DNA from 2 places in the Metapseudomonas lalkuanensis genome. Region 1 is predicted to be linked to the other one. Evidence: predicted binding sites of a transcription regulator. Region 1 holds the regulator's gene; the other holds the start of a gene.
What was found. Region 1 encodes sigma-54, which starts transcription at its own class of promoters, with help from an activator protein. Its sites were predicted from a motif close to ANTGGCATNNANNTTGCTNT; they were not measured.

Region 1 (5,842 bases):
TGCCGCCGGTTACTGGGTGGAGAATGGGGAGATCCAGTTCCCGGTCCAGGAAGTGACCATCGCCGGCAATCTCAAGGACATGTTCCGCCAGATCCTCGCTGTGGGCAGCGACCTGGAACTGCGCGGCAACATCCGAACCGGCTCGGTGCTCATCGAGAAGATGACGGTGGCCGGTAGCTGAGGTGGCCTGTTGCCAGAATTAAAAACGCGCCCTGATGGGCGCGTTTTTCGTTGGAGCAGATGACGGTCATTCACCTTCGTCGAACTTGTTGTTGATCAGGTCGATCAACGCATTCAGGGCGTCGTCGTCCTGATCGCCTTCGGTGTGCAGGTGAATGGGAGTGCCTTTGCCGGCTGCCAGCATCATCACGGCCATGATGCTCTTGCCGTCCACCAGGCTCTCGGGAGAGCGGCCCACGCGGATCTGGCAGGGGAAGCGACCGGCCACCCCAACGAACTTCGCCGCGGCCCGGGCGTGCAGGCCGAGCTTGTTGATGATGGTGATCTCGCAGGCTGGCATCGCGTTTCCAATCCTTCTAACTGAGGTCGCGGTGGCGAACCTGGACATTCTTCAAACTGGGTTTCAGCGCCGCACCCAGGCGCTCGGCGATGTAGACCGAACGATGGTGGCCCCCGGTGCAGCCAATGGCGATCGTGACGTAGGCGCGATTGCTGGCGGCAAAGCGCGGCAGCCACTTGCTCAGGTAGCCGAGGATATCCTGATACATCTCTTCGACATCAGGCTGCCCGGCAAGGTACTCGGCGACAGCCGGCGCGAGTCCCGAATGATCGCGCAGCTCAGGCTTCCAGTACGGGTTGGGCAGGCAGCGCACGTCGAACACCAGGTCGGCGTCCACCGGCATGCCACGCTTGAAGCCGAAGGATTCGATCAGGAATGCGGTGCCAGGTTCAGGCTGATTCAGCAGGCGCAGCTTGATGGTGTCGCGCAGCTGGTAAAGGTTGAGATGCGTGGTGTCGATCTTCAGGTCGGCGAGATCGGCAATGGGCGCCAACAGCACTTCCTCGTCCCGGATGGCTTCGGCCAGGGAGCGGTTGTCGTTGGTCAGCGGGTGGCGCCGGCGGGTTTCCGAAAAGCGCTTGAGCAGCGTGTCGTGGTCGGCATCGAGGTACAGCACATCGCACTTGATGTGGCGACTGCGGGCCTCGGTGAGCAACTCGGGAAAACGCTGCAGCTGGCTGGGCAGGTTCCGTGCGTCGATGGAGACAGCAACCTGGGGTTCCAGCAGCTCGGTGTGCAGCAGGGCCCGTTCGGCCAGTTCGGGAAGCAGGCCAGCGGGCAGGTTGTCGATGCAGTAGAAACCGTGGTCCTCGAGGACATCGAGGGCGGTACTCTTGCCCGACCCGGAGCGGCCGCTGACGATGATCAGGCGCATGGAGGAACCTTAACGCCCGCTCTGCACGTCCACTACCACCTGGTAGAGGCTGGTGCTGTCGGGCGCCTGGCGCAGGCGCTCGCGCACATCGCTGCGGTCGAGCATGCTGGCGATCTGGCGGAGCAGTTCAAGGTGTTCATCGGTGGCGGCTTCCGGGACCAGCAGCACGAAAAGCAGGTCAACCGGGGCGCCATCGATGGCGTCGAAATCGACTGGAGCATCAAGGCGCAGCACGGCGCTGATGGGCGACGTACAGCCAGTGAGGCGGCAGTGGGGAATGGCGATGCCGTTGCCGAAACCGGTGGAGCCGAGTTTCTCCCGGGCTACCAGGCTTTCGAAGATGTCCTGGTTGTCGAGGTCGGGAAGGTCGCGAGCGACCAGCTTGGCGATCTGTTCCAGTACACGTTTCTTGCTGCCGCCCGGCACGTTCACGAGGGAACGGCCGGGGGTCAGGATTTGCTCGAGTCGGATCATAGAGGAGGGGTCAGCGGGCGGTGGCACCCTGCTGGCGGTTCAATTGCTTTTCCTTGTGCTTGATCAGTTGGCGATCGAGCTTGTCGGTAAGCAGGTCGATGGCGGCGTACATGTCTTCATGCTCCGCGTTGGCAACGACTTCGCCGCCGGCGATGTGCAAAGTGGCTTCGATTTTCTGTTTGAGTTTTTCGACCTGCATGATCACCTGAACGTTGGTGATTCGGTCGAAGTGGCGCTCCAGACGGTCGAACTTCTCGACAACGTAGTTGCGCAGGGCGTCGGTCACATCCAGTTGATGTCCACTGATGTTGACTTGCATACCGCTTTCTCCTTATTGCCCGTGTATAAGAGACAGGCTAACGGGCCTGCCACCGGAACACTTTGGCGTGGGTCAATTTCCGCGTCACATCAGTCGCTTGCGTTCGCTGGAAGGGGCAATCCCAAGGGATTCGCGATACTTGGCTACTGTGCGACGGGCCACTTGAATGCCCTGTGCTTCCAGTAAACCAGCGATCTTGCTGTCGCTCAACGGCTTTTTCGGATTTTCCGCTGCGACCAGTTTCTTGATGATGGCGCGGATTGCGGTAGACGAACATTCACCGCCTTCGGAGGTGCTTACGTGGCTGGAGAAGAAGTACTTCAGCTCGTAGATTCCGCGGGGAGTGTGCATGTATTTCTGGGTAGTCACGCGCGAGATGGTGGACTCGTGCATGCCAACGGCTTCAGCGATGTCGTGCAGGACGAGAGGCTTCATCGCCTCGTCGCCGTATTCCAGGAAGCCGCGCTGGTGCTCGACGATTTGGGTGGCGACCTTCATTAGCGTCTCGTTGCGGCTCTGCAGGCTCTTGATGAACCAGCGCGCCTCCTGGAGCTGATTGCGCATGAAGGTGTTGTCCGCGCTGGAGTCGGCGCGCCGGACGAATCCGGCATAGTGCGGATTGACCCGCAGGCGCGGCACGGCCTCCTGGTTCAGTTCTACCAGCCAGCGTTCGTTGTGCTTGCGGACGATGACATCCGGTACCACGTATTCGGGTTCGCTGGCTTCGATCTGGGAACCGGGGCGCGGATTCAGCCCCTGGATCAGTTCGATGACCTGGCGCAGTTCGTCTTCCTTGACCTTCATGCGGCGCATCAGCTGGCTGTAGTCGCGGCTGCCGAGCAGGTCGAGGAAGTCACCAGCCAGACGCTGGGCCTCGACCAGCCAGCGAGTGCCTGGAGGCAGCTGGCGCAGTTGCAGGAGCAGGCACTCGCGCAGGTCGCGGGCAGCAACGCCAGCGGGTTCGAATTGCTGGATGCGATGCAGGACGACTTCGACTTCGTCCAGTTCGATACCGAGCTCCGGATCGAAGGCCTCGACTATCTCGGAGAGGGGCTCCTCAAGGTAGCCGTCGTTGTTGATGCAATCGATCAGGGTGACCGCGATCAGGCGGTCGGTGTCGGACATGGGCGCCAGGTTGAGTTGCCAGAGCAGGTGGCTCTGCAGGCTTTCGCCAACCGAAGTGCGGGACGTGAAGTCCCACTCGTCGTCATCGTTGCTCGGCAGGCTGCTGGCGCTGGTCTGGTAGACATCTTCCCAGGCCGTGTCGACGGGGAGTTCGCTGGGGATGCGCTCGTGCCACTCGCCATCTTCCATGGCTTCGGCATTGGTCTCGACGCTGGACTCCTGGAAACTGGATTCCTGGCTGCCGGAATTAGGCTGCTGGTCACCTTCGGCCATGGGGTCGGAGGTGTCGAAATCGTCGCCATCCTCCTGCCGCTCGAGCATCGGGTTGGACTCCAGCGCTTCCTGGATCTCCTGCTGGAGATCCAAGGTGGAGAGTTGGAGCAGGCGAATGGCCTGTTGCAGCTGCGGGGTCATCGTCAGCTGCTGGCCCATCTTGAGGACTAGCGATGGTTTCATGGCAGAGGGCTTAGCACCTTATTCGCCGGCGCTTGCGCGCCATCCACTACAGGGCGCCGCAGCGCCACCAGGAAGCAAATTATATGCCTGACCTTGAAGGATTTTCCTAGCCCGCGCAACCCGTCTTGTAGGCGTGGTTGCGGGAAACTACAGGCGGAACTCGTGGCCCAGGTAGACTTCCTTCACCAACTGGTTGGCCAGGATGGCTTCCGCATCACCTTCGGCGATCAGTTGTCCGTCACTGACAATGTAGGCGGTCTCGCAGATGTCCAGGGTCTCGCGGACGTTGTGGTCGGTGATGAGTACACCGATCCCCTTCGCCTTGAGGTGGTGGATGATCTGCTTGATGTCGCCCACGGAAATCGGGTCCACACCGGCGAAGGGTTCGTCCAGCAGGATGAATTTGGGGGCCGTGGCCAGCGCGCGGGCGATTTCCACGCGACGGCGCTCACCGCCCGACAGGCTCATGCCGAGGCTGTCACGGATGTGGCTGATATGGAATTCCTGCAGCAGGCTCTCCAGCTCCTTGCGGCGTGCGGAGCGATCGAGGTCCTTGCGGGTCTCGAGGATCGCCATGATGTTGTCCGCCACACTGAGCTTGCGGAAGATCGAGGCTTCCTGCGGCAGGTAGCCGATGCCGGCACGGGCGCGGCCGTGCATCGGCTGGTGGGTGACGTCCTGCTGGTCGATCAGGACGCGTCCCTGGTCGGCTTTGACCAGGCCCACGATCATGTAGAAGCAGGTGGTCTTGCCCGCGCCGTTGGGGCCGAGGAGGCCTACGATCTGACCGCTGTCGATGGACAGGCTGACGTCGCGGACCACCTGACGGCTCTTGTAGCTCTTGGCCAGGTGCTGGGCTTTGAGAGTCGCCATTACTGTGCTTTCTGCTCTTTCTTCTTCGGCTGGATGACCATGTCGATCCGCGGACGCGGAGTGGTCACGTTACCGCCGGTGGCGCGGCCTGCGTTGACGATCTGGCGCTGGGTGTCGTAGACGATCTTCTCGCCTTCGAAGGTGTTGCCTTCCTGTACGACCTTGGCCTGGTCGAGCAGAATGATGCGCTCGTTGGCGGCGAAGTACTGGATGGTCAGGCCGTAGGCCTTGACGATCTGCTTGTCGACTGCCGGCTTCTGCTCGTAGTACGCGGGCTTGCCGACCGAGGTGAAGACCTCGATATCGCCATTGGTGTCCTGGGTGATGGTAACGGTGTCGCCGGTGATCTTGAGGGTTCCCTGGGTGATCACGACGTTGCCGCGGTACACCGCGACGCCCTGCTTGTCATCGAGCTCGGCGCTGTCGGCTTGTACGCGAATCGGCTGGTCGCGGTCCGTGGGCAGTGCCCAGGCGGCGGCACTTCCGAGTGCGGTGCCCAGGCTGAGCAACAGGGGGAGGGTATTAACGAACCTCATGCTGGCCTCTTACGTTGGACTGCAGGAGCATCCTGCTGTCATTCAAGTACGCTTTCATTCCTTGTGCCGTGGTCACCCCATTGGCCGCTTCGATTCTAACGGCTTGCTGGGTCTGCGCATATTCCTGATCGGGGAACACGGTCAGCCGGCTGGTGGTCAGGATGGTCGGACGACCCTTGGCATCGGTGCGCGCCACCCGGACCTTCTCGATCAGTTCGACCTGCTTGCCCTCGGGACCCACTTCGCCGCGCTCGCTCTGCACGTGCCAGGGGAAGGCAGTGCCACGGTGCAGGAGCAGGTCGGGAGTGGTCAGCAGTGTGACATCAGTGGCCTTCATATGTTCGAGGCGCGTGGCAGTCAGCTCGTAATGGAGTTTGCCGTCCTCCTGGAACTGGGTGCTCTTGCCATTTTCGACATAGAAGTCGATGGCGTTGTCATTGCCCGTCGCGGTCGTGCGATCCATGAAGCTTTCGGGGCGGATGTTCCAGTAACCCAGGGCAATGAATAGCGCTGCAATAGGAATCAGGATGAGCGCCAGGCGGATGTTCTTCGGCATGTCGGACCTCAGAGGTAGGCGGCTTGGGCCGCTTCCAGGCTGCCCTGGGCGCGCAGGATGAGTTCGCAGAACTCACGGGCCGCGCCTTCGCCGCCGCGTGCCTGGGTAA
Region 2 (5,842 bases), 2.9 Mb from region 1:
AGGGTCAGGTTCTTCTGCGCATCCCGCAAGGCAGTGGCATAGGCGGCATCGCTGTTCATCGCCGTGGCCAGGGCGTCGGCATCGCGACAGATGGCCATGGCGCCGTCGTAGGGAGTGTTCAGCCATTTGTGGCCGTCGCAGGTCCAGCTGTCGGCCTGCTCGACCCCGGAGGCTAGCTGCGCCCGGGACGAAGCGCGGACCCAGAGGCCGAAGGCGCCGTCGACATGGACCCAGGAGCCGGCCGCCCTTGCGCGGGGAATCAGTTCGGCGAAGGGGTCGAATTCTCCCGTGTTGACCTCACCCGCCTGCAGGCAGAGTACCGTCATGTCGTCCAGCGGCGGCAGGCGCGCTGGGTCGATGCGGCCGTGTTCGTCGACGGGCGCGATCAGCAGGCGGTTCATGCCGAAGCCGAGGATGCGCAGCGCCTTCTTTACCGTGATGTGCACGCTGGCGGAAACCACCACGCGCACTTCGGGCGCGCCCATCAGGCCGTCGCCGTCGAAGTCCCAACCCTTGCGTGCCAGCAGCGTGCGGCGTGCCGCGGACAGGCAGGCGAGGCTGCAGGCGGTGGCGCTGGTGCCGAAGCCCACGGCGCTGTCGACAGGCAGTCCAAGGCTTTCCAGTACCCAGCGTGCGGCCACCTTTTCGATGCGATCGGCGGCGGGGGAATTGTCGAAGGAGGACGCGCACTGGTCCCAGGCCAGTGCCAGGCGTTCGGCGGCTGCCGCGGCTGGCAGGGTGGCCCCGATCACGAAGCCGAAGTAGCGCCCGCCGTTGGAGGCGGTAGTGGCGGGGGAACCGAGCTCGTCGAGCTGGCGCAGCACCTCATCGGCCGGCCGTCCCCGTTCGGGGAGCGGGCCGTCGAGTGCGTCCAGGGCCTGGATGGCCTCCGGGGCGGGGAATACACGGCGCTGCGGTATCCCGGCGACGTAGGCGAGGGCGCGGCGGTCGGCGTCTTCGAGGAGTTGGCGTTCGTGGTCCATGGCGATCTCGTTGGCAGAAGGCGGTGCTTCCTACCATAGCGGGACCGCGCGCGGGCCAGCAGATACACCCGGGATCACTGCTGCCCGTACAGATGCCCAGCGCGTACCGAAACGAGTGCAACAGTGGTGCCGACCGGCGGTACAGTTCAGCCTCAGGGGCCGAGCATGTCGTGCATTGCGATGATCTGCTCAGCTACCTGGATCAGCTTCTGCTGGCGGCTCATCGCCTGGCGGCGCATCAGGGTGTAGGCCTCTTCTTCGCCACAGTGCTTCATCTTCATCAGCAGTCCCTTGGCCAGTTCGATGCGCTTGCGTTCGGCCAGTTGCTGGTCGCGGGCGTTGAGCTGGGCGCGAAGGGCCTGGTCGGCCTCGAAGCGAGCCATGGCGACATCGAGAATCGGCTGCAGGCGGTCGGTCTGGATGCCTTCGACAATGTAGGCGCTGACACCTGCCTGGATGGCCTGGCGCATGACCTTGGGGTCGTGCTCGTCAGTGAACATTACGATGGGGCGGGGCTGGTCGCGGCTGACCAGTACGACCTGCTCCATCACATCGCGGCCAGGGGATTCGGTATCAATCAGCACCACATCCGGGCGGATGGCTTCGACGCGGGCTGGCAGGTCGATGGTCAGCCCGGATTCGTCGATGACTTCGAAGCCGGCTTCCACCAGGGCGGTCTTGAGGCGCCCGACTTTCTTTGCGGTGTCGTTGATCAGCAGGATGCGCAACATGGCGACGGTCTTCCCCAACGGCTACAGGGCGATGGCGCGGGCGTGGCCGGCCAGGGAATGGATCGGGAAGCTACGGGCGTAGGCGGCGGGGTCGCTGCCGTCCCAGACGCGGCCGTCGATCAAGGTGGCGCTGCGCATCAGGTCGGGGACCGGGATGTCGAGCGCTTCCGCGGCGGCGCGGTAGATGTCCAGCCGTTGCACGCGCCGGGCGATGGCCAGGTAATCCGGGTCGTCCCGCAGCAGGCCCCAGCGACGGAACTGGGTCATGAACCAGATGCCGTCGGAGAGGAAGGGCATGTTCACCTGGCCGCCGTCGAAGAAGCGCAGCGGGTGCTGGTCCTCCCAGGCATTGCCGAGGCCGTCCTGGTAGTGCCCGAGGAAGCGTGGCTCCACGGCCGATAGCGGCACGTCCACGTAATCGCTGCCGCTGATGAGCCGGGCCGTGCTGTGGCGGTTCTCCTCGCTGGCATCGATGAAGCGGCTGGCTTCCAGGACGGCCATGGTCAGTGCGCGGGCGGTGTTGGGGTATTGCTCGGCGAATTCGCGCGTGACGGCCATGACCTTTTCCGGGTGATCGGGCCAGATCATCTGGCTGGTGGCCAGGGTGAAGCCCTGGCCCTGGTCGACCGCCAGCGCACCCCAGGGGCCGCCGGCGCAGAAACCGTCGATACGTGCCGCCTTGAGGTGGGCGACCATTTGCGAGGGTGGGACCACGACTGTATCCACGTCCCGCAGTGGGTGGATGCCCTGGGCCGCCAGCCAGTAGTTCAGCCACATGGCGTGGGTGCCGGTGGGGAAGGTCTGGGCGAAGGTCAGGCGCGCACCGCCATGGTGCACATGATTGGCCAGCGCCTCGGAACTGGTCACGCCGATGCGCTTGAGTGGTTCGGAGAGGTTGATGGCCTGGCCGTTCTGGCAGAGCCCCATGAGGATGGCCATCTCCGCGTCGGGGCCACCGATGCCCAGTTCGATGCCATAGACCTGCCCATAGAGCGCCTGCGCGGCATCCAGTTCACCAGAGAGCAGTTTGTCGCGCAGGGTGGCCCAGGACGACTGGCGCTGCAGGTCCAGGGTCAGGCCGTATGGCTGCGCGAAGCCCTGGGTGGCGGCGACTATCAGCGAGGCCGAGTCGGTCAGGGGCATGAAGCCCAGGTTGAGCACGCACTTCTCCGGTGCGTCGCTGCCGGCGACCCAGGCCAGGTTGTCCGGGCGCGTGGTGTTCTGCTTGTCCGTCATGTCGATTGCCACCTATCAGCAAAATGGCGTCGATCCGGTGTGACCGGAATCGACGCCATTGTCATCAGCCCGCTCCGTCGTTGCAGCGGGCCTCGTTGTCGCTGCTGAAGCAAGCGATATGCCAGTGACAAAAAAAGAGATCCCCGCGATGGCGGGGAAGATTTGGAGGTCGGAGCTACCTTAACGCTCGATGATCTGCTTCACCTGGTTTTGCGGAATCTGCTGGGTCCGGCCTTCATGGTCCTCGAATTCGAGCATGCCGGTGTCTCTGTCCAGTTCGGGTTTTTCGTCGGTGGCGATGAGCTGGCCGTCGGTCGTGGCGATCAGGTACTCGCTGGAGCAGCCTGCCAGGCCAAGGGTGCATATGAGGATCAGGAACCAGATTTTCATGGAGGCCTCCCCCCGTCGTGGGGTTCATATCTGCAACATAGCTGCTGGGAGGGCGCCTGCAAGTCGGTCCGATGGGAATGCGGAAAGGCCTGTGATGCAGATTGCAGAAAAGAAAAAGCCCCGCACGAGGCGGGGCTTTCTCATCACCGGTCTACCGATGGGGCCTTAGGCTTGGACCACCGGGATCTTGGCGTTTGCAGCGGCTTCCTTGTACTCGGCGATCTGGTCGAAGGACAGGTAGCGATAGATATCGGCAGCCATGCTGTCGATGTTCTTCGCGTATTCCATGTACTCCTCGACGGTCGGCAGTTTGCCCAGGATGGAGGCAACGGCCGCCAGTTCGGCGGAGGCCAGGTAGACGTTGGTGGCGTCGCCCAGGCGGTTCGGGAAGTTACGGGTGGAGGTGGAGACCACGGTGGCACCGGTCTGCACGCGGGCCTGGTTGCCCATGCACAGGGAGCAACCCGGCATTTCCATGCGGGCGCCGGCCTTGCCATAGATGCCGTAGTAGCCTTCCTCGGTCAGCTGGTGCTGGTCCATCTTGGTCGGCGGAGCCAGCCACAGACGGGTCGGGATACCGCCCTTGACCTTGTCCAGCAGCTTACCGGCAGCGCGGAAGTGACCGATGTTGGTCATGCAGGAACCGATGAACACTTCGTCGATCTTGTCGCCGGCCACGGTGGACAGCAGGCGGGCATCGTCCGGGTCGTTCGGTGCGCAGAGCACGGGCTCTTTGACGTCGGCCAGGTCGATCTCGATAACGGCAGCGTATTCGGCGTCCTTGTCGGCTTCCAGCAGTTGCGGGTTGGCCAGCCAGGCTTCCATCGCCTTCGCGCGGCGCTCCAGGGTACGGGCGTCGCCGTAGCCTTCACCGATCATCCAGCGCAGCAGGGTGATGTTGGACTTCAGGTATTCGGCAATGGCTTCTTCCGGCAGCTTGATGGTGCAACCAGCAGCGGAACGCTCGGCCGAGGCGTCGGACAGCTCGAAGGCTTGCTCGACGGTCAGGTCGTTCAGACCTTCGATCTCGAGGATGCGGCCGGAGAAGATGTTCTTCTTGCCTTTCTTCTCGACGGTCAGCAGGCCGGCCTGGATGGCGTAGTAGGGGATGGCATGCACCAGGTCACGCAGGGTGATACCGGGCTGCATCTTGCCCTTGAAACGCACCAGAACGGATTCCGGCATGTCCAGCGGCATTACGCCAGTGGCGGCGGCGAAGGCTACCAGGCCGGAACCGGCCGGGAAGGAAATGCCGATCGGGAAGCGAGTGTGGGAGTCGCCACCGGTGCCGACGGTGTCAGGCAGCAGCATGCGGTTCAGCCAGCTGTGGATGATGCCGTCGCCCGGACGCAGGGACACGCCGCCACGGGTCTTGATGAAGTCCGGCAGGGTGTGGTGGGTGTTGACGTCGATGGGCTTCGGATAGGCGGCGGTGTGGCAGAAGGACTGCATCACCAGGTCGGCGGAGAAGCCGAGGCAGGCGAGGTCTTTCAGCTCGTCGCGGGTCATCGGGCCAGTGGTGTCCTGGGAACCGACGGTGGTCATCTTCGGCTCGCAGTAGGTGCCCGGACGGACGCCTTTGCCTTCTGCCAGGCCGCAGGCACGGCCAACCATCTTCTGCGCCAGGGTGAAGCCCTTGCCGCTGTCAGCCGGGGATTCCGGCTTCTTGAACAGGTCGGAAGCGCCCAGGCCCAGCTCGGCACGGGCCTTCTCGGTCAGGCCGCGGCCGATGATCAGCGGGATACGGCCGCCGGCACGGACTTCGTCCAGCAGGACCGGGGTCTTCAGTTCGAAAGTGGTGACCACTTCGCCGCTGTCGTGGCGAACGACCTTGCCTTCATAGGGGTACACGTCGATGACGTCGCCCATGGCCAGGTTGGTGCAGTCGAATTCGATCGGCAGGGCGCCGGCGTCTTCCATGGTGTTGTAGAAGATCGGGGCGATCTTGGTGCCGAAGCAGAAGCCGCCGCCGCGCTTGTTCGGTACGAACGGAATGTCGTCGCCGAAGAACCACAGCACGGAGTTGGTAGCGGATTTACGGGAGGAACCGGTACCGACCACGTCACCGACGTAGGCAACCGGGAAGCCCTTGGCTTTAACAGCTTCGATCTGATTCAGCGGGCCAACGGAGCCCGGCTGGATCGGCTCGATGCCATCGCGAGCCATTTTCAGCATGGCCAGGGCGTGCAGCGGGATGTCCGGGCGGGACCAGGCGTCCGGAGCGGGGGACAGGTCGTCGGTGTTGGTTTCGCCGGGCACCTTGAACACGGTCAGGGTGATTTTTTCGGCGACGGCCGGCTTGTTGACGAACCACTCGCCTTCGGCCCAGGACTTCAGCACGGCTTGGGCGGAAGCGTTGCCTTTCTTGGCGCGCTCGGCGACGTCGTGGAAGGCGTCGAACATCAGCAGGGTGTGCTTCAGTTGCTCGGCAGCGACGGTGGCCAGTTCGGCATCGTCCAGCAGCTCGACCAGGGTGGCGATGTTGTAGCCGCCCTGCATGGT

Region 2: a site for sigma-54 is predicted at 3,057-3,076, ahead of FXN65_RS18110 (CmpA/NrtA family ABC transporter substrate-binding protein). Genes of this name have one in related genera too.

The regions. Positions count from the first base shown of each region.
Region 1 covers NZ_CP043311.1:990,366-996,207, forward strand. The annotation lists gene pmbA (metalloprotease PmbA) at 1-181, shown strand, start outside; gene FXN65_RS04730 (HPr family phosphocarrier protein) at 248-520, opposite strand; gene rapZ (RNase adapter RapZ) at 537-1,394, opposite strand; gene ptsN (PTS IIA-like nitrogen regulatory protein PtsN) at 1,404-1,868, opposite strand; gene hpf (ribosome hibernation-promoting factor, HPF/YfiA family) at 1,879-2,187, opposite strand; gene FXN65_RS04750 (RNA polymerase factor sigma-54) at 2,272-3,768, opposite strand; gene lptB (LPS export ABC transporter ATP-binding protein) at 3,916-4,641, opposite strand; gene lptA (lipopolysaccharide transport periplasmic protein LptA) at 4,641-5,177, opposite strand; gene lptC (LPS export ABC transporter periplasmic protein LptC) at 5,164-5,733, opposite strand; gene FXN65_RS04770 (KdsC family phosphatase) at 5,742-5,842, opposite strand, start outside.
Region 2 covers NZ_CP043311.1:3,881,965-3,887,806, reverse strand. The annotation lists gene FXN65_RS18120 (pyridoxal phosphate-dependent decarboxylase family protein) at 1-983, opposite strand, end outside; gene FXN65_RS18115 (ANTAR domain-containing response regulator) at 1,136-1,714, opposite strand; gene FXN65_RS18110 (CmpA/NrtA family ABC transporter substrate-binding protein) at 1,736-2,950, opposite strand; gene FXN65_RS18105 (YgdI/YgdR family lipoprotein) at 3,131-3,340, opposite strand; gene acnB (bifunctional aconitate hydratase 2/2-methylisocitrate dehydratase) at 3,506-5,842, opposite strand, start outside.